DNA from 3 places in the Actinocorallia aurea genome. Region 2 is predicted to be linked to each of the others. Evidence: riboswitches for the same ligand, from Rfam matches in the RefSeq annotation. Region 2 holds a riboswitch; each other region holds the start of a gene.

Region 1 (6,835 bases), on a different contig from region 2:
GTGGTGCCCCTCAGATCGCAAGGTCCGGCGAAACAAAAAGACCCCCCACGGGACGTGAGAGGTCTGCGCGCCGGCGATGTCCTTTTAGCCGACGCGCCGTCCGATAATGATCAGGCCGGAGCGCATAGTGCTCCGCAGTCTGCCACACGTGTTACAGCCCCGTCACATGAATCTCAGATTACGAGACGCACATCACTGGCCGTCCGGAGAGTGAGACGGGCCTGACGCGTGCGCGTCAAGCCCGCTCCTTCGAGACCGTTCAGGCGAGGTTCGTGATCCACTGGTAGGGGTCGGGGCGGTTGCCGTACTGGATGCCGACGAGTTCCTCGCGAAGACGGAGGGTGACGGGGCCGCCCTCTTCGGAGATGGTGAACTCGCCCTCGGCGCCCTTGACGCGGCCGACGGGGGTGATGACGGCGGCGGTGCCGCAGGCGAAGACCTCGGTGAGGGCGCCGGAGGCGACGTCGGCCTGCCACTGCTCGACGCTGATCGGCTCCTCGGAGACCTTGATCCCGAGGTCGGGTGCGAGGCGGAGGAGGGAGTCGCGGGTGATGCCGGGAAGGATCGTGCCGGTGGTGGGCGGGGTGATGATCCGCGCGTCGGCGCCGGAGCCGTAGACGAAGAAGAGGTTCATGCCGCCCATCTCCTCCACCCAGCGGTGTTCGGCGGAGTCGAGCCAGACGACCTGGTCGCAGCCCTGCGCGACGGCCTCCTGCTGGGCGACGAAGGCCGCGGCGTAGTTGCCGCCGCACTTGGCGAAGCCGGTGCCGCCGGGGGCCGCGCGGGTGTACTCGGTGGACAGCCAGACCGAGACCGGCTTGATCGCGCCGGAGAAGTACGCGGCGGACGGCGAGGCGATCACGCAGAACAGGTACTTGGACGAGGGGTAGTTGACGCCCATGCCGGTCTCGGTCGCGATGATGAACGGCCGCAGGTACAGGCTGTGGCCCTCGCGGGTGGGCACCCAGTCCCTGTCGGCGTCGACGAGCAGGCGCAGCGCCTCGAGGAAGGTCTCCTCGGGCAGTTCCGGCATGGCCATGCGGCGGCAGGAGACGTTGAAGCGGGCGGCGTTGGCCTCGGGCCGGAAGCTGACGATGGAGCCGTCGGGCTGGCGGTAGGCCTTCATGCCCTCGAACAATTCCTGGGCGTAGTGGAAGACCTTGGTGGCCGGGTCCAGGGAGAGCGGTCCGTACGGCCGGAGCTGGGCGTCGTGCCAGCCTCGCTCGGTGTCCCACTCGATGGTGATCATGTGTTCGGTGAACACCTGCCCGAACCCGGGCTCGGCCAGCAGCTTCTCCAGCTCCTCCGGGGACTTGCGCTGCTCGGCGAGCTTGACGGTGAACTCGATCATTTGTCCAAACCTCTTCCGGGTCACCGGGGAACGACCTCCGGTGCTCTCCATTGTGTGCTCTGTCTCACGTTCACGCGACCTGGACCTTCTCGGTGACGCGGACACACCCGGAAAAACCGAAAACGGGCGCGCCGCGTCCGCGGCACGCCCGTCCTGACGACCCTTGAGGGGGACCAGGCGGCTGCCGCCTACCCGGCTACTCGCTTGGCGATGTCGTCGCCGATCTGCTGGGTGCTGCGCGCGCCCGAGCGCTCGGTGAGGTCCTCGCCGACGGCCTTCTCGATCTTGCGCGCCGCCTCGGGCAGGCCGAGGTGCTCCAGCAGCATCGCGACGGACAGGATGGTGGCCGTGGGGTCGGCCTTGCTCTGCCCGGCGATGTCGGGGGCGCTGCCGTGGACCGGCTCGAACATCGACGGCGCGGTCTTGTCCGGGTTGACGTTGCCGGAGGCGGCCAGGCCGATGCCGCCGGCGATCGCGGCGCCGATGTCGGTGATGATGTCGCCGAACAGGTTGTCGGTGACGATCACGTCGAAGCGGGACGGGTTGTTCACGAAGAACATGGTGGCCGCGTCGACGTGGACGTAGTCGGTGGCGACCTCGGGGAACTCCACCGCGACCTGCTTCATGATCCGCTGGTACAGCTCACCGGCGAAGGTGAGGACGTTGTCCTTGTGGACCAGGGTCAGCTTCTTGCGGGGCCGGGTGGCCGCGATCTGGAAGGCGTACCGCACGACGCGCTCGACGCCGAAGGCGGTGTTCACGCTCTCCTGGGTGGCGACCTCGTGCGGGGTGCCCTTGCGGACGACGCCGCCGACGCCGGTGTACGGCCCCTCGGTGCCCTCACGGACGACGATCATGTCGATGTCCTCGGGGGCGACGCCCGCCAGCGGGGTCGAGACGCCGGGGAACAGCTTGACCGGGCGCAGGTTCACGTAGTGGTCGAGGGCGAACCGCAGCTTGAGCAGCAGCCCCCGCTCCAGGGTGCCCGACGGGACGGTCGGGTCGCCGACCGCGCCGAGAAGGATGGCGTCCTGACCGCGGATCTCCTCCAGGACCGAGTCCGGGAGGACCTCGCCGGTCCGGTGCCACCGGGCGGCGCCGAGATCGTAGGCGGTCTGCTCGATCGACAGGTCGTACTGGCCGGCGATCACGTCGAGGACCTTCAGGCCTTCGGCGACGACCTCGGGGCCGATGCCGTCACCTGCGACGACTGCGAGTCGGATGTTGCGGGATGCCATGGCGGCATCCTAGTGCATTCGTCTCAGTCATCGGGCATCCGTCTCACATTTCAGAACACCTCACGAGACGCCCGAGATGTCCGCGCTTGACGGACGGCCCGGCGACAGAGGACCCTCCAAGGGACAAATCAATACAGAGGCGACGGTGTGCAGGAACCCGGTGAGAATCCGGGACGGTCCCGCCACTGTGATCCGGCCGCGTCCGGAGAGTCAGAACACTGACCCGTCGTCCTCCCTGATTCGGGGCGAGGCACCCCGAAAGGAGAACCATGAACACTCCCGAGACCACGGTGGCAACCGGCGCGCAGTCGGCCGCCGTAAGCGATCTCCGTACCTACGTGTTCCTCGCATTCGCGCTCGCCGTGGCGTTCGCCACGCTCTACGCGCTCTTCTTCGCCCCCCAGACCGTCCTGCACGAGCTCGCGCACGACGGCAGGCACCTCTTCGGCGCCCCCTGCCACTGATGGCCGCCGAACCCCTCCCCCGGCTCGTCGGCCGGGGTGTCATCGCCGGTGCCCTCGCCGGCCTGATCTCGGGCGGCTTCGCCTTCCTCGTCGCCGAACCGGTCATGGACCGGGCGGTCGAGCTGGAAGGGGAGCGCTCGGCCGCCGAAGCCGCAGCGGCGGGAATCCACGAGCACGCCGAAGAGGTGTTCACCCGCTCCGAGCAGCACCTCGGCCTCGTCCTGGCCTCGGTGGGGGCGGGCATCGCCTTCGGCATCATCTTCGCCGCCGTCTACTGGGCCGTGTTCCGCCGCACGTCGGCGGAACATCCTTGGCGGCGTGCCCTGACGCTCGCCGGAGCCGCCTTCACGGGCTACTGGCTTCTCCCGTTCGTCCGCTTCCCGCCCAACCCGCCGGGGGTGGGCGACGAGGGGACCCTGCAGCAGCGGACGCTCACCTGGGTCGCGGCGATCGTCATCGGCCTCGCCGCGATGTTCGTCGCGTGGCGGGTCGACGCGGCGCTGCGCGACAAGCCCGCGCACCTCAGGCACCTGGCGACCGGCGCGGTGCCGGTCGCGGGGCTCGCGGTGCTCTTCCTGATCCCCGGCGATCCCGACGAGCTCCCGGTGCCGCCGGAGCTGCTGTGGGACTTCCGGATCCTGGCCGCGGCCTCGGCGGTCATCCTCTGGACGTCCCTCGGCGTCGTCTTCGGGCTCCTCGGCGTCCGCGCCGCGGCGCCTGCACCGCGGCCCGTGCCGGCTTGACCCTGCCGACAGTGCCGACCGCGGCCCTGCCGGCCTGACCGGGCGCGCCGGGCGGACTCCCCTCCGCCCGGCGCGAGTCGGCTAGACCGGCGGCGAGAGCAGGACCGCGAGCCGCTCCGGCCCGGAGACCCCGAGCCGGCCGCAGATCTCGGCGATCTGGTCGGCGACGGTCTTGGCGGCGAGCCCCGTCTGCTCGGCGATCTCCGGCTCGGTCCGGCCTGCCGCGACGAGCCCGGCGAGCTCGTACTGGATGCGGCTGAGGTCGGGCACGGCGGCGGTGCGCAGCGCGGGCGTGCGGACCTGGTCGGAACGCTGGGCGAGCACCCACGCCCGGGTTCCGGCGGCCGCGGCCTGCTGCTTGTCCCAGTGCACCTCGGCGGCCTGCGCCGCGGCCTCCGCCGCGTGCAGCGTCATGCCGAGTTCCTCGAACTCGAACGACACCCCGATCAGCCCCGACCAGTCGCCGGCCGCCGACGCCTCGGCGTGCCTGGCGCACAGTGCGGCCAGGTCTCCTTCGGCGTCCTCGGCGAGGTAGGCCAGCCGGTCGGCGACGACGCCCGCGGCCCCGAGCCGCACCACGTCGTGCAGGGCGGTGAGCGCGTAAGGCCGCAGTTCCAGGGCTTCGGCCGCCGCGGCGGCGTCCAGCAGCCCGTGCACGGCGGCGCCCGTCGCGCCCTGGGCGACGAGCAGCCACGGGCGGGCGAGCGCCACGGGGAACCACAGCGCGCGCAGCGTCGGCAGCGCGCGGCGGTCGGCTTCGGCGAGCGCCTGCCGGGCGGTCGCGAGGTCGCCCGCGAGCGCCGCCGAGTGGGCGAGCTCCCCCAGGCACGGCCCGGCGAACAGCGACCTGCCGCGCGCCAGCATCCGGGCGCCGTCCCAGCCTTCGCGCAGCGCCGCGTGGATCTGGCCGCGGGCCCGCAGCACCCGCGCGCGGGTGGCGGCCCGGGCGACCGGGTCCTCGGACGGGGTGCCGTGCTCGGCGGCGGCGTCGAGGTCGCCGACGCTGATCCACACCCAGGAGCGCGCGAACTCCAGCAGCGGCTGGGACTCCGGCGCCTGCTCGCGCCAGTGCTCGGCGTGCCGCAGGCCCGCGCGCACCTTCTCCAGCGCGGCGGTCGCCTGCCCGGTGAGGGCCGCGGTGACCGCCTCGACGGTGTCGATGCGGGTGCGGATGGCCGGGTCGGCGTCGCTCAGCTCGGCGGCGTCGTCGGCGAGGTCGAACGCCTCGCGGTTGGCCGCGCGGTGCACCGCGAACGCGGCCCGCTGGGCGAGCAGCCGCTGCCGCGCGGCGGGCATGCCGACGGTCTCCAGCGCCACCGACAGGACGCGGTCGGCGTCCTCGGCGCGGCCCAGCCCGTAGGCGAGGACCGCGGCGCGGGCGCAGGCCAGCACGGTGCGGGCCTTGTCCTCGGGGCGGCGCGGCGCGTCGGCGAGCATCAGCTCGGCCTCCTCGGGCGAGCCGAGCGCCGAGAGCAGGGACGCCCGCGCGATGGCCTCCTCGAGGGAGGCGGGGCCGTCTCCGGAACGCGCGGGCACCTCTTTCCACTGGCCGCCGTCCAGGACGCCCGTGGATCTTCCGGCGCGCAGCAGCTCGTGGAGCAGGCGCAGGTCGCCGCCGGTCGCCTCGGCAAGGTACTCGGCGGTCGGCTCGTCGACGTCCTCAAGGACGCCGAGGTCGGCGAGCGGGCTCAGCTCGACGCGGCCGAGTGCGAGCCCGGCGAGCGGCTCGGGCACGTCACCGCCCGCGGCGATCAGGCACATCCGGCCGGAGGTGGCGAGCTCGGCCAGCAGCAGGCCCGAGTCCGCGTCCAGCTCGTGCACGTCGTCGACGACGACCGTGAAGGTGCCCTCCCCCGCACGCGCCAGGAGCGCGGCGGCGCCTCCCGCGACGTCCTTGACGGGCGTGCGGATCGGAAGGAGATGGGCGAAGGCGCCGAACATGACGGCAGGCGCCTGCCCGGCACGGGCCTCCAGCACCGGCGTGTCGACGGTCGCGGCGAACTCGTGGAGCAGCCGGGACTTGCCGACGCCTCCCGGTCCGACGATCACGGCCCCCGCCAGCGACGGGTCGAGGACCGCGGTGCGCACCGCGGCCATGTCGGCGTCCCTCCCGCGGAACGGCCATGCGGTCCCCACATCGGGAGCGAAGATTCCCCAGCGCGTCACGACCAGCCCTCAACTCTCCGGTGCGTCCCGGGCCACACCTCGACCTCGCGGTCACGGACCATCTGACGCCTGCCTTCTGCCGACGGTTCGCAGTTCACCAGTGTCTTTTACAGCGGGCGGTAGCCGCATTTCTCGCCGCCGGGCGGAACTCGGAGAAACAGGCGGCAGCCCTTACGCGGCCGTGAGGAAGTCAAGGCTGCCACCAGAGACGTCCGCTCCAGCATCGCACCTCGCGCCCCCCGTCGCGCGGTGACGGCCCGCGGCCGATTCCGGACACCTGCCGATCATCGGAGCGATTCCTACGGCGAAAGAACGAAATATCCGAATGCGGTGGATAGTCGTCGGTGCGAGGTCCGGCATTCGCCGTCCGGAAAAGAGAGAACGCCCGCCGGTGGCCGGCGGGCGTTCTCTCTTTTCGATCACGGGTGGGCGGCACGCGCCCGGCGGGGGCTACTCGCCCAGCTCGACCCGGCGGACCAGGCCCGCGCCGATCTCCTCGGAGATCGACTCCAGTACCTTCGGGTCGATCGCGGAGTCGACGGTGAGGACGGTGAGGGCCTTGCCGCCCTTGGCGTCCCGGCCGACCTGCATGCCCGCGATGTTGATGTTGAGGTCGCCCAGAAGGCGGCCGATGATCCCGATGACGCCCGGACGGTCGACGTAGCCGAGGACGACCATGTGCGGCGCCGGCGACAGCTCCACGTCGAAGCCGTTGATCTCGACGATCCGCTCCCAGTTGCGCGGGCCCGACAGGGTGCCGGAGACCGAGACGACCTCGCCGTCGGCCATGGTGCCCTTGACGGTGACGATGTTGCGCCACGCCGGGGACTCTTCGCTGGTGACCAGCGAGACCTCGACACCGCGCTCCTGCGC
Region 2 (6,835 bases):
GGGCGAAGGCCGCGAGCGCGGCGCCGGTGACCATGCGGTGCCCGTGGTCGTCGCGTTCGGCGGCGAGCCTGCCCCCGTCGACCCAGCGCCGGACGGTGTCCGAGCTGACGCCGAGCAGTTCCGCCGCCTCGCTGATCCGGAACGTCGTCACAACTCTTCACCCTATCTTTCGCAAATACAAGGATCAAACGGTCATATACCTTGCACCTGCGGGTGATTCAGCTGTGGACTGCCGCATCCGCCATGCCGGGGCGGGCTGTGCGGACGCGCCGCCCGCCCCGAAGGTGCCGTCAGAAATCCTCGTCGAACGCGACCGATCCTTCGACCGCGACCTGGTAGGCCGATACCCGCCGCTCGAAGAAGTTCGACAGCTCCTGCACGTCCTGGAGCTCCATGAACCCGAACGGGTTGGCCGTCCCGAAACGCGCGGGCATGCCGAGCCGGGCGAGCCGCTGGTCGGCGACGTACTCCAGGTAGGAGCGCATGTCGGCCGCCGACATCCCGGGCAGGCCGTCACCGCAGAGGTCGCGGGCGAACGCCAGCTCGGCGGCCACCGCCTCCTCCAGCATCTCGGTCACCTGCGCCGTCAGCTTGTCGTCGAACAGTCCGGGCTCCTCGGCCCGGACCGTGTCGACGACCGCGAACGCGAAGTCCATGTGCAGGGACTCGTCGCGGAACACCCAGTTCGTCCCGCTCGCCAGGCCGTTCAGGAGGCCCCGCGAGCGCAGCCAGTAGACGTAGGCGAAGGCGCCGTAGAAGAACAGGCCCTCGATGCACGCGGCGAAGCAGATGAGGTTCAGCAGGAAGCCGCGGCGCTCCTCGGCCGTCCGCAGCTCCTCAAGGCCGGAGATCGAGTCGATCCACCTGAAGCAGAACTCGCCCTTCGCCCGGATCGACGGAATGTGCTCGATCGCCGCGAACGCCTGCCTGCGCTCCTCGTCGTCCTGGAGGTAGGTGTCGAGCAGCGTCAGATAGAACTGGACGTGCACGGCCTCCTCGAAGAGCTGCCGCGAAAGGTACAGCCGCGCCTCCGGGCTGTTGACGTGCTTGTACAGGTTCAGCACCAGGTTGTTGGCGACGATCGAATCGCCTGTGGCGAAGAACGCCACGAGCCGCTTCACCAGGTGCAGTTCCTCGGGCGTCAGCCGCCCCAGGTCGGCGAGGTCGGACGCGAGGTCCACCTCCTCGACCGTCCAGGTGTTGCGGATCGCCGCCCGGTAGCGCTCGTAGAAGTCGGGATAGCGCATGGGCCGGAGCGTCAGGTCCATGCCGGGATCGAGCAGGGTCATCACTGGCACGCCTCGCAGATCTCGGGGTTCTCCAGGGAGCACGCGACCGCGTCCGCGTCGACGAAAGCGAGCGGTGCGCTTGCGCCTCCGCCGAACGCGGGGCCGCTTTCCGGCGAGCCGGGTCCCGTCGGCGGGCGGCCGGCTCGCGGCGCGGACGCGGCGTCGTCGGCGGCCTGGCCCGGCGTGCCGTCGAGCGCGGTGCCCGGCGCCGCCACCGTGGTCTGCGCGATCCGCGTCGCGGGGCGGGAGCGCAGGTAGTAGGTGGTCTTCAGCCCCGACTTCCACGCGTAGGAGTACATCGAGGAGAGCTTGCCGATCGTCGGCGTCGCCATGAACAGGTTGAGCGACTGCGCCTGGTCGATGAACGGGGTCCGGGCCGCCGCGAGGTCGATGAGCGCGCGCTGCGGCAGCTCCCACGCCGTCCGGTAGAGCGCCTTCAGGTCGTCGTCAATGACCGAGATGTCCTGGATTGACCCTTCGGCCCGTTTGATCGCGTCACGGATCTCGGGGATCCACAGCCCCCGCTCGCGCAGGTCGCGCACCAGGTAGCGGTTCACCTGGAGGAACTCGCCCGACAGAGTCTCCCGCTTGAACACATTGCTGACCTGCGGCTCGACGCACTCGTAAGCGCCCGCGATCGAGGCGATCGTCGCCGTCGGCGCGATCGCCACCAGCAGCGAGTTGCGCAGGCCCGTCCGCGCGACCCGCTCCCGCACGGCCGCCCACTCACCGCTGTGCGCCGCCCCGGGGAAGTGGTCGGGGTGCAGCACGCCCCGGGCCGCCCGCGTCGCCCCGTACGACGGGTGCGCGCCGAGCTCCTCCGCCAGGTCCGCCGACGTCCCGTACGCGGCCAGCGCGATCTCCTCGGCGATCGCGGTCGACAGCTCCCGCGCCGCGGCCGAGTCGAACGGCAGCCGCAGCGTGAAGAACACATCGGCGAGGCCCATCACCCCGAGCCCCACCGGACGCCACCGCAGGTTCGCGCGGCGCGCCTCATCCGTCGGGTAGAAGCCGCGGTCGATCGTCCGGTCCAGGAACCGCACCGCAGTCCGGACGGTCTCGCGCAACCGCGCGAAGTCGAACCCGTCCGCGCCGACATGCCGGGCGAGGTTCACCGAACCGAGGTTGCACACCGCGGTCTCGCCGTCGCTCGTCACCTCGATGATCTCGGTGCACAGGTTCGACAGGTGCACCACGTTGCCGGGCTCGGCCGTCTGGTTGCAGGCCCGGTTCGCGGCGTCCTTGAACGTCATCCAGCCGTTGCCGGTCTGCGCGAGCGTCCGCATCATCCGGCCGTAGAGCGCGCGCGCCGGCACCCGCTTCACGTGCTTTCCGGCCGCCTCCGCGGCCCGGTACGCGGCGTCGAACTCCTCGCCCCACAGGTCGACGAACTCGGGCACGTCCTTCGGGTCGAACAGCGACCAGTCGGCGTCGGCGTCGACCCGCCGCATGAACTCGTCGGGGATCCAGTGCGCGAGGTTGAGGTTGTGGGTGCGCCGCGCGTCCTCGCCGGTGTTGTCGCGCAGCTCGAGGAACTCCTCGACGTCGGCGTGCCACGGCTCCAGGTAGACGCACGCCGCGCCCTTGCGGCGCCCGCCCTGGTTGACCGCGGCGACGGACGCGTCGAGGGTCCGCAGCCAAGGCACGATCCCGTTCGAGTGCCCGTTGGTGCCGCGGATCAGGGATCCGCGCGAACGGATCCGCGACCAGGAGATCCCGATGCCGCCCGCGTACTTCGACAGCCGCGCGACCTGCCCGTACCGGGTGTAGATCGACTCCAGCTCGTCGCGCGGCGAGTCCAGCAGGAAGCACGACGACAGTTGGGGCCGCGCCGCCCCCGAGTTGAAGAGCGTCGGCGACGACGGCAGGTACTCCAGCCGCGACATCAGCCCGTACAGCCGCCCTGCCTCTTCGACGGTGTCGGCGAGGCCGCACGCGACCCGCAGGAAGAAGTACTGCGGCCGTTCGATCACCTTGCGGGTGACGGGGTGGCGCAGCAGGTACCTGTCGTAGACCGTGCGCATCCCGAAGTACTCCAGCCGCGCGTCGGCCCCGTGGTCGACGAGCGCGTCCAGCGCGGCCGCGTTCCGCGCGACGAACACCGCGGTCCGCTCGTTCAGCAGCCCCTGCTCCCGCGCCAGCGCGATCGACGCCGAGAACGCCACCGCGCCCTCCGCCGCCGCCTCGTCGGCGATCAGCTCCGCCAGCAGCCCGGCCGCGACCCGCGACTGGTCCGGATCGGCCGCGACCCGTGCGGCCGCCTCCCGGATCGCCTGTTCGCGATCGGCAGCCGTCTCGGTCACCGTCATCTGCTCTCCCTCGTGCAGCACTGCCCGAGGGCGCACGAGGACGGCGCACGGCCATGCCCGCACACGCGTCCGCCGGCCCTCCCTCGGGACCTATGGACGAAACACGTGCAGGCAGGTCTTCGGACTCAGGGGCGCCCACCACTCGCCTACCGGCCGTCGCTTCCCAGCCCTCGCGGACCAGTGCTCTCTGACGGCTTCCGTTCCCCTTCACCGCTGCGGGGCAGTCCCGGATTCCCACCGGGTTCCCTCTTTCCCCACCCCAAAGGGCGGACCAGCACAAGAGAACTCTACATCTAGTACCCCCACCCCCTAACAACCTCAACATCTAGCCCCCACTCCACCCCCACACCCACCATGGCCGTCTCCCCGCCGGCCACCATCCCCCACACCACACCGCACCCACCCCTACCGCGCCCCCTGACGCCGCGCCACCCAACCGCCCCGCCTGCCTCACCCGTTCGGTCCCGCGCCAGCCCCGCCCTGTGCCCGTCCTGTCCCGTCCACGCCTGCTCCGCCCCGTCCCGCCTATGCCACCCCGCCCCTTCCCGTCCCGCGCCCGCTCCGTTCCCGTGCCTCACCCGTGTTCGGGATGAGGGCGGCTGGTGCGTGTTAGCGTCCTCGGTTGTGGTGGGGCATCACGAGGGGACCGGGGCCGCGTACGACGCCGTCGTCGAGTTGTACGCGTCGATGTTCGCCGACCGGCTGGAGACTCGGCCGTTCGCGCGGGCCATGCTCGCCGGCTTCGCCGAACTGGTGCGAGAGACGGGGAACCTTCGGGTCGCCGACGTCGGATGCGGGCCGGGGCATCTGTCCGCGATGCTGCACGACCTGGGGCTGGAAGCCTTCGGCCTCGACCTGTCCCGGGGCATGGTCGAGTACGCTCGCCGGGCCTACCCGGAGCTGCGGTTCGACGAGGCGCGGATGGAATCCCTTCCGGTCGGGGACGGCGCGCTCGGCGGTCTGCTGGCCTACTACTCGATGATCCACACCCCTCCTGCGGAACTGCCCGCGCTGCTCGATGAGCAGGCCCGTGTCCTGGCTCCGGGCGGCCTGCTCCTGGTCTCGTTCTTCGCTACGGACGCCCCCGAACCCGTCCGCTTCGACCACAAGGTGGCACCCGCCTACAGCTGGCCCGTAGATCGGTTCGCCGACCTGCTCGCAGGATCGGGCCTCGTCCCGTTCGCCCGGCTCGTCCACGACCCGGCCTCCGAGCGCGGCTTCCTCGACGCCCACCTGATGGCCCGCCTCCAAGAGCCAACCGAGCGGCCCGCATCCCTCACCCGTGCCTCCCGTTCAGACCCTCACCCGATCGCGCGCCTGCGCCAGCCGGGCTTCCCTCTCCGCGGCACGCGCACGGTCGGTGCGGTAATGGGCGGGTGGAGGAATCAGGTGGGGACAGGTGGGCGGCGCGGAGGGTGAGGTGGCGGTGTTCGGCGCGGCTGAGGGTGCGGCGGGCGGCCTCGCGGTAGGCGGTCGCGGCGGCGGAGGTGTCGCCGAGGAGTTCGAGGATGTGGGCGCGGGTGGCGAAGTAGCGGTGGTGGCGGGCGATGCGCTTGTCCTCGGAGAGGGCGGTGAGGGCCTCCAAGGCGACGGCCGGGCCGGCCACCATGGCGAGGGCCACGCTCCGGTTGAGGGGGACCACGGGACTGGGGTCGTACCTGAGCAGGAGATCGAAGAGGCCGAGGATCTGCGGCCAGTCCGTCTCCGCCACCGAGGGCGCCTCGCAGTGCACCGCGGCGATCGCGGCTTGGAGCTGGTAGGGCCCGAGCAGGCCGCCGCCGCCCAGCGTCTCCTCGATGAGAGCGAGCCCTTCGGCGAGGAGGCGGGGATCCCAGAGCGAACGGTCCTGTTCGCCGAGCGGCACCAGATCGCCGTCCGGCATGGTGCGGGCCGGTCTGCGGGCGTCGGTGAGCAGCATGAGGGCCAGCAGCCCGGCGACCTCGGGATCGCCGGGACGTGCCGCCCGCAGCATCCGGGTGAGCCGGATCGCCTCGTCCGCGAGCTGCGGCGCGGTGAGATCGCTGCCGGAAGTGCTGGTGTACCCCTCGTTGAAGACGAGGTAGAGCACATGCGCGGCCGCGCGCACCCGCTCGGTGAGCTCGGCCTCCTCCGGCAGCGCGAAGGAGGCGCCGGCTTCGCGGATCGCCTGCTTGGCCCGGCTGATCCGCTGGGCCATCGTCGCCTCCGGCACGAGGAAAGCCGCGGCGATCTGCGCGGTGGTGAGCCCGCCGACCGCACGCAGGGTGAGCGCTATCCGGCTCGGCATCGACACCGACGGGTGGCAGCACAGCAGCAGGAGCGTCAGCGAGTCGTCGCGTTCCGGCGGGGCGTCGGCCGCGGCGCCCAGCATCTCCGACTGCGGTGTCGCGACGGCCAGCGCCGTCTCCCGCGCGCGCCGGGCGCTCTCCGAACGGAAGGCGTCGAGCAGCCTGCGGGAGGCCACGGTGAGCAGCCAGCCGTACGGATTCTCGGGGACCCCTTCCTTCGGCCACTGCGCGGCGGCTGCGGAGAGGGCCTCCTGTACGGCGTCCTCGCATGCCTCGAACCGGCCGTGCCGGTGCGTGAGCGCCCCGAGGACCCGCGGCGTGAGATCGCGCAGCAGGTCCTCGGTGGCACGGCTCAGCGTCACGGGCTCGGGGCCTCGTGCGGCACCGGCCAGACCTCGACGGGGTGCTGATCGGCGCTCGGCATCTCGGCGGCGATCTGCAGTGCCCGCTCCTCGGACTCGACGTCGAGCAGGTAGAAGCTGGCCATGTACTCCTTGGTCTCCAGGTAGGGGCCGTCGGTGATCGCGGGCGCGCCGTCCACCCGGCGCACGAGCCGGGAGTTCACCGCGTCGGCGAGGCCGTAGGCGCCCAGCAGTTCGCCGGATTCCATGAAGCGCCTGTTGAAGGCGTCCTGCGCGGCGATGACCTTCGGCCACTCCTCCGCCGGCAGCGAATCCCACTTCTCCTGGTTGCCGTAGATCATCAGCAGGTACTTCATATCCGCTCCTCTCCCCGGTGCCCTTCCGGCACGCTTTCACCCACTGGTCGGAGCCGCCCCGGCTTCCTCGACATCCTGCCCGCGATTTCCCGAACATTTTCCGCCCCCTCTTCCCTCCACCTCGACGCTAGATCGCCGACCCGGTCCCGCACATCACCCGTCCGCGGTCACCTCGGGTACCGCCGACAGGTGATCGACTTCGCCGTTGAACAGGCGTTTCGCCGCGAACATGGCTGTGTCGACTACCGCGAT
Region 3 (6,835 bases), on a different contig from region 2:
CCCATGGCCCGGCAGGTACGACACCGAGATCGCCGAGAGCGTGACGTTCACCTCCGAGCGGGCGGGCATGCCGAGCGCGCGGCCGAACCCGGAGACCGCCCGCTCCACGCTCTCGGCCGACTCGCCGCCCGCCAGCATCAGCTCGCCGACCCGCAGCGCGAGTTCCATCGCCAGATAGGCGGCCTGCTCCTCGGTGCGCTCCTGCAACCCTGCCTCCCGGGCGCGAGCTTGACCTCCTCCCCGCCTGACGGGCGGGAGTTCTCCCCTGCTACACCCGTACAGGCGTGAGCTTGGAGTGCGTTCCTGCTTCACCACGCTGCGCCGGGATCACTCCCGGTCTTACCCGCGCTCCACAGGCCGACACCGCCAGCCCGGCGGCCCTGGCGACGTTGACCGCCGCATTCACATCCCGATCATGGACAGCCGCACACCGCTGACATATCCACGACCGGACATCGAGCGGCTTCGGCCCGTCCTTCACCCCGCACACCGAACAGACCTGCGAGGTGGGCTCGAAACGGCCGATTCTGATCAAGGTACGTCCGTAACGGACGGCCTTGTACTCCAGCATCCCGATGACGCCGACCACTCGATCGGTCTCGGGCAGTGCCTCGCCGTTCACGTCGATCACGAACGAGGCGTAGTACCGGCCCGCAGCGTCCAGAATCACCGTCACCGACGACGGCTCAGCCGGCAGAGGCCGCGACCAGCGGACCCGAACATCACCGATCTTCGGCAACCGCAACCTCCCTGCCGCAGTCACCCTGAACTGGGCGTTGCGGGTGAACCGGACCGCCTGCCTGCGGTCCTTGCGCGACCGGTACCGGGGCCGGGCCACCTTCGGGCCCTTGCGCTTACCGGTGAGGGAAGCGAAGAAGTTCCGGTACGCGCGGTTGAGATCTGCCAGGGCCTGCTGCAGCACCACCGCCGACACCTCACCCAACCAGGACCGCTCCGGCGTCCTCTTCGCCCGCGTGATGACCAGCTTCGACAGATCCCCATCCGACAGATACGGCAGGCCCGCCGCGTGTGCCTCCTCTCGGGCACGCAGGGCGTCGTTGAACACCACCCGCGCACACCCGAACGCCCGAGCCAAGGCATGGCTTAGTAGTCAGAGGAGCGCTGGGCGGGCCGACCCCGTCGCGGACCTGGTCAAGTCTTTGCGATACCGTGCGAGCTGCGCAAGTGAGCGAAGTCCGGTGTGAATCCGGCGCTGTCCCGCAACTGTGATCGCCTCTCGGCGAAGCCAGGCCGCCTCGCTTGCGCAAGCGGTACTCGACCCTCGGCGGAAGGGCGGGCCGCCCCCGCCGGGCGCTCGTCTCAGCCGCCGGCCCCCTCAGGAAGGCCACCGAATGCGACGCGCGCTGGGCGCTCTGCTGCTGCTCCTCCCCCTCGCCGCGGGCTGCGGCTCGTCCGGCACGTCCGAGGAGACCTCGTCCGCGGCGCCGTCCGCCGGGCCCGTCACCGTCGAGGCCGCCAACGGCTCGGTGACGCTGCCCGGCCCTGCCGCGCGGATCGTCTCGCTGTCCCCGACCACCACCGAAATGCTGTTCGCCATCGGCGCGGGCGAGCAGGTCGTGGCCGTGAGCGACTACTCCACCTTCCCCGAAGAGGCCCCCCGCACCGACCTGTCGGGCTTCAAGCCGAACGCCGAGGCGATCGCCGGGTACAAGCCCGACCTCGTGGTCCTGTCCGACGACATGGACGGGATCGTCGCCGCCCTCGGCAAGCTGAAGATCCCGGTCGTCCTGGAGCCCGCCGCGACGGTCCTGGACGACTCCTACGACCAGATCGCCGACCTCGGCACGGCCACCGGCAGGTCCGCGGAGGCCGCCGACGTCGTCAAGGACATGCGCGACCGGATCGACGCCGCGGTGAAGGCCGTGCCGGACGGTTCGGGGATCACCTACTTCCACGAGGTCACCACCGACCTCTACACGATCACGTCGAAGACCTTCCTGGGCCAGATCTACGGCCTGTTCGGGCTGGAGAACATCGCCGACGGGGCCGACAAGCAGGGCACCGGCTATCCGCAGCTGTCGGCGGAGGCCGTGCTCAAGGCCGACCCGAAGCTGATCTTCCTCGCCGATGCCAAGGGCGCGGGCCAGTCCGCCGAGACCGTCGCCGGGCGCGCGGGCTGGTCGGGGCTCACCGCGGTCAAGTCCGGCGGCGTCGTGACGCTCGACGACGACATCGCCTCCCGCTGGGGCCCGCGCCTGCCCGAACTGATCGAGGACATCTCCGAAGCCGTCAAGAAGGCCGCGGCCTGACCCGATGCGCTCTCGTGCCCGGCTCCGCCCGGTGCCGCTGGCGGTCGCGCTGGCGGTGCTGGTGGCGTCCCTCGCGGCCGGGCTGCTCGTCGGCGCGATCGCGCTGCCGCCCGGCGCGGTGCTCAAGGCCGTCGCCGGGCTGCCGTCGGGGCTGTCGGCGATGGAGGAGGCGCTGGTCTTCGAACTGCGCCTGCCCCGGGTGCTGCTCGGCGCGCTCGTCGGCGGGCTGCTGGCGCTCGCGGGCGCGGGCTACCAGGGCGTCCTGCGCAACCCGCTCGCCGACCCGTACCTGCTCGGGTCGGCGGCGGGCGCGGGCGTCGGGGCGACCCTGGTCATCCTCTACGTGCCGGTCGCGCCGCGGCTCGGCGTGCCGCTCGCGGCGTTCGCGGGGGCGCTCGCCGGGGTCGCTCTCGCCTACCTGCTCGGCCGGGCGGCGGGGCCCGGGACGGGGACGCTGATCCTCGCGGGCGTGGCGGTCTCGTCGTTCCTGTCGGCCGCGCAGACGTTCCTGCAGCAGAGCCGCCTTGAGGACCTCCAGCAGGTCTACACGTGGATCCTCGGCGGGCTGTCGGGGGCCTCCTGGCAGACGCTCGGCATGGTCGCGCCCTACGCGCTCGTCTCCACGGTCGTGCTGCTGCTGCACGGGAGGCTCCTGGACGTCCTCGCGGTCGGCGACGACGAGGCCGAGTCCCTCGGGGTGCGGGCCGCCCGGGTGAGGTTCACGGTGCTGGCCGCGGCGTCCCTCGCGACCGCGTCCGCGGTGGCGGTGAGCGGGCTCATCGGGTTCGTCGGGATCGTCGTGCCGCACCTCGTGCGGATGCTGGCCGGGGGCTCCTTCCGGGTGGTATTGCCGCTGTCCTTCCTGGGCGGGGCCGCGTTCCTGGTGCTCGCCGACCTGCTCGCCAGGACCGTCGTCGCGCCCGCGGAGCTGCCCCTGGGCGTCGTCACGGCGTTCGTCGGGGCGCCGTTCTTCCTCGCCGTGCTGCGCTCGTCCCGGGGGAGGCCGTCGTGATCGAGGTCGCGGACCTGACCGTGGACCGCGACGGGCGGCGCGTCCTGGACGGCGTGACGCTCACCGTGGCCGAGGGCTCATGGGTGGCCGTCGTCGGACCGAACGGGGCGGGCAAGTCCACGCTGCTCCAAGCGGTCGCGGGGCTGCTCCCCTGCTCCGGGCGGGTCGCCTTGGCCGGGCGTACGGCGTTCCGTGGCCGCGAGCGAGCGAAGACGATCGCTTACGCGCCGCAGAACCCCGTCCTCCCCGAGGACATGACCGTCTTCGACTACACGCTCCTCGGACGCGCCCCCTACCTCGGCTACTTCGCCCGCGAGACGGCCCGCGACCGGGCCGTCGCGGAGGCCGCCCTGGCCCGGCTCGACCTCACCGGGTTCGCGGGACGGCGGCTCGGCCGGATGTCCGGCGGCGAGCGCCAAAGGGTCGTGCTGGCCCGCGCGCTCGCGCAGCAGGCGCCCGTCCTGCTCCTCGACGAGCCGACGACCGCCCTCGACCTCGGCCACCAGCAGCAGGTCCTGGAACTCCTGGACGAGCTGCGCGCCGAGGAGGGCCTGACCGTCGTCACCACCCTGCACGACCTGGGCGCGGCCGGGCAGTACGCCGACGAGCTCGCCCTCGTCTCCGGCGGCAGGATCGCCGCCGCGGGACCGCCCGGCGCGGTGCTCACCGCCGACCTGGTGGCCGCCCACTTCGGCGCGCGCGTGCGCGTCACCGACGGGCCCGACGGCCGGCCCCTGCTGGCGCTGGAGCGCCCTTGAACCCGAGCCGTCGTGCACCCCGAGCCGTCATGAACCTGGAGCCGTCGTGAACCTGGAGCCGCGTTGAACATCGAGACGGTCTGGCGCGCGGAGGACGGTACGCGCCTGCCCGCGCTGGTCTGGCGGTCCGGACCCCGGCGCATGATCTCCTCGGGGATGGTCGGCGGCGGCATCGCCGAAGGCGGCTGGGTGCTCAACGCGCAGGTGCCGGGCGGCTACTCGCGCATGGACCCTGTGGTCCACCTGGGCGAGCTCTCCTCCGGCTTCGGCCTCGACGGCCCAGGCGTCGGCCTGCTGACGGCCGCGGAGGTGAACGCCCACGAGACGGGCGAGGACGGCGGCGTCCACGCGGTCGCCACCGTCGGCCTCAGGGTCCCGACATGGGCGGCCGCTCCGGAGGGCGTCCAAGACCCCGAGCTGGCTCCCATGGTGACGCCCGGATACCGCCCCGGGACGATCAACATCGTCGTCGACGTGCCCGCGGCGCTGTCGGACGCGGCCCTGGTGAACGCCGTCCTCACCGCCACCGAGGCCAAGACGCAGGCCCTGCTCGAAGCCGGATACGACTGCTCGGGCACCGCGAGCGACGCGGTGTGCGTCGCCGCCCTCACCTGCGGCGAGCCCGAGCCGTTCGCCGGACCGCGCTCGGTGTGGGGCGCCAGGATCGCGCGGGCGGTGCACGCGGCGGTCCTCGCCGGGGCCGTCGGCTACCGGCGCAGACTGGGACTCATCGGGTCTTCCGAGCGGCCGGATCGGGGCACGTTGGGTTAAAGTCGCGGTAAACCGATCAAGGAGCGCGCGATGCTGACCGTCGTCCTCGTTCTGCTCTGCGTGGCAGTCGGGGTCCTGGAGCTGTACGCCGGAAGGCAGTCCAAGTACCAGGCCGAGGCGTTCGTCAGCAGGGTGCGCGACCTGCACGACCTGGTGCTGCGCCAGCACAACCGGCTGGAGACGACGGGCCGCGAGCTGAACGAGGAACTCGCCGAGGTCAAGCAGCGGATGCTGCCCGACCTGGGCTTCCGGGTCAGCCAGCACGGCGGCCGCATCGACGAGATGTCATCGCTGCTGCACCGCGCCGAGGAGTACATCCGGGCCCAGGCGATCCGGCTGCACGAGCTGGAGAAGCAGCGCGACGTCCTCGCCGAGCTGCGCGGCAGGCTCATCGACATGGAGTCCGCCCAGGTGCCCCTCACCGTCCCGGCGATCGCCGGCGGAACCGGCGAGGCCCGCATGGAGGCGGCGCTGTCGCGGATCGCCGACCTGGAGACCGACCGCGGCCGCGTCATGGAGCTGCACCGCGACCTGTCCTCGGCCCTGGAGGAGATCGAGGAGGTCGTCTCCGACCTCCTCGGCTACGCCTCCGGCGAGCTGGACCACGCGATCACCGCGACCCTCGCCGACGGGACCGAGCCGCTCACCACCGTGGGCGGCTCGCTCATGTCGGCCGACCCCGCCCTGCGCGAGGTCCTCTCCGACGTCTACGAGCGCTGCGTCGAGGGCAGCGGCCTCCAGATCAGGTTCCGCAACGTCGAGGACGACGTGACCCGCTACTACCTGACCGGGCGGATGCTGGAGGAGCTGGGCGGCGGCTACACCTCACTGCTGCTGTCGCTCACCATGGACGCTGGCCTCACCGCGGCCCGGCACGGCGGGGGCGGCGACGCCGCCTCGGTCCGGGCGCTGCTGCGCGCGCTGCACGAGTCAGAAGGCGCCGTCGCCAAGATCGGCCCGCTGGTGGTCAGCCGGACCTCCGACGCCCTGGTCTGCGGGGTGCTCACGCACGTCCAGAGCACCGAGTTCGAGCGGCGCGGGCTGATCGCCGACCCCGCCGCGGCCTCCGCGCGGCTGCGTGAGCTCGCGGTGCATCAGTTCTGGGACCTGACGGCCTGGGCCGCCCGTCCCGCCGCGGGATAGGCCTGCACGACGATCCCGTCCGGACCCATCCGGACCAGCAGGCGGGCGTGCGGCCTTCCCGTCTCGCGGTCGAGTTCCACGCCGAGGCCGAGGCCCGTCTCGTCGTCGAGGAAGACCACGTCGGTCAGCGACTTGGCGGCCCGCACCGCCGAGCCCGCCGAATCGGCGTCGGCCGGGTCGTACAGGGTCTGGTAGGTCAGCCTGCGGGCGTAGGCGGTGAGCGACGCGGCGTCGATGACGCGGCTCCCCACGGCCGCGTACGGGCCGCGGATGACGATGCCGGTCAGGCGGCCCCGATCGCCGCGCACGAAGATCTCCCGGTCGACCTCGCGGCGCGCGACGCCCCGCGGGAGCTGGAAGCCGAAGCCCGCGGCGTCGGCGAAGACCGGCGCGGGGCCGGGCCGGGAGGAGAACCGCACGTCGCCGGGCACCGCCTTGTGGCCGGGCAGGTACAGCTCCAGGCTCTTCACGAGCAGCTTCCACACGGCGCGGCCCGCCAGTTCCGCACGGAACGCCTCCTCGGTCACCTGCGGACCGGAAACCGGACTATGCCCCATGGTCACCTATCGTGGGGTCAACGGCGGCCCGCGCACAAGAGTTACCTGCGCACGCCCCACGCGGAGATTTCCTGACGGGCCCGGTCAGGACCTGCCGCGGACCTCCAGCCGGTCCAGCAGGACCGCGGTGGCCTCGGCCACGGCCGCCACCGCCTCCTCGAACGCCGCGGCGTTGTGCGCGGCGGGCTGCCGGAAGCCCGAGATCTTGCGGACGTACTGGAGGGCGGCGGCACGGACGTCGTCCTCAGTGGCGTCCTCGGTGAACGGCGGCCTCAGCGTCTTGATGCTCCTGCACATGCCTCCATCATCGCCCCTCGCGCGCCC

The links. A riboswitch is a leader RNA that binds a small molecule or an ion and turns the genes downstream of it on or off. The one in region 2 is predicted to bind cobalamin.
Region 1: linked by a shared signal. The riboswitch ahead of ACYVOM_RS01755 (CbtB domain-containing protein) and the one ahead of ACYVOM_RS10525 (ribonucleoside-diphosphate reductase subunit alpha) in region 2 are both predicted to bind cobalamin.
Region 3: linked by a shared signal. The riboswitch ahead of ACYVOM_RS39990 (ABC transporter substrate-binding protein) and the one ahead of ACYVOM_RS10525 (ribonucleoside-diphosphate reductase subunit alpha) in region 2 are both predicted to bind cobalamin.

Annotation. Positions count from the first base shown of each region.
Region 1 is NZ_BAAGPQ010000002.1:325,321-332,155, forward strand. It holds gene ACYVOM_RS01745 (branched-chain amino acid aminotransferase) at 260-1,351, opposite strand; gene ACYVOM_RS01750 (3-isopropylmalate dehydrogenase) at 1,540-2,589, opposite strand; adenosylcobalamin (AdoCbl) riboswitch at 2,715-2,856, shown strand; gene ACYVOM_RS01755 (CbtB domain-containing protein) at 2,859-3,053, shown strand; gene ACYVOM_RS01760 (CbtA family protein) at 3,053-3,796, shown strand; gene ACYVOM_RS01765 (AAA family ATPase) at 3,878-5,962, opposite strand; gene serA (phosphoglycerate dehydrogenase) at 6,413-6,835, opposite strand, start outside.
Region 2 is NZ_BAAGPQ010000008.1:72,865-79,699, forward strand. It holds gene ACYVOM_RS10515 (TOBE domain-containing protein) at 1-151, opposite strand, end outside; gene ACYVOM_RS10520 (ribonucleotide-diphosphate reductase subunit beta) at 291-1,289, opposite strand; gene ACYVOM_RS10525 (ribonucleoside-diphosphate reductase subunit alpha) at 1,289-3,598, opposite strand; cobalamin riboswitch at 3,692-3,889, opposite strand; partial or broken gene ACYVOM_RS10530 (class I SAM-dependent methyltransferase) at 4,328-4,720, shown strand; gene ACYVOM_RS10535 (RNA polymerase sigma factor) at 4,875-6,227, opposite strand; gene ACYVOM_RS10540 (YciI family protein) at 6,224-6,583, opposite strand.
Region 3 is NZ_BAAGPQ010000038.1:358,458-365,292, reverse strand. It holds gene ACYVOM_RS40000 (threonine/serine exporter family protein) at 1-207, opposite strand, end outside; gene ACYVOM_RS39995 (RNA-guided endonuclease InsQ/TnpB family protein) at 269-1,096, opposite strand; adenosylcobalamin (AdoCbl) riboswitch at 1,179-1,267, shown strand; gene ACYVOM_RS39990 (ABC transporter substrate-binding protein) at 1,353-2,270, shown strand; gene ACYVOM_RS39985 (FecCD family ABC transporter permease) at 2,275-3,282, shown strand; gene ACYVOM_RS39980 (ABC transporter ATP-binding protein) at 3,279-4,040, shown strand; gene ACYVOM_RS39975 (adenosylcobinamide amidohydrolase) at 4,104-4,811, shown strand; gene ACYVOM_RS39970 (hypothetical protein) at 4,842-5,954, shown strand; gene ACYVOM_RS39965 (hypothetical protein) at 5,906-6,511, opposite strand; gene ACYVOM_RS39960 (DUF2277 family protein) at 6,596-6,808, opposite strand.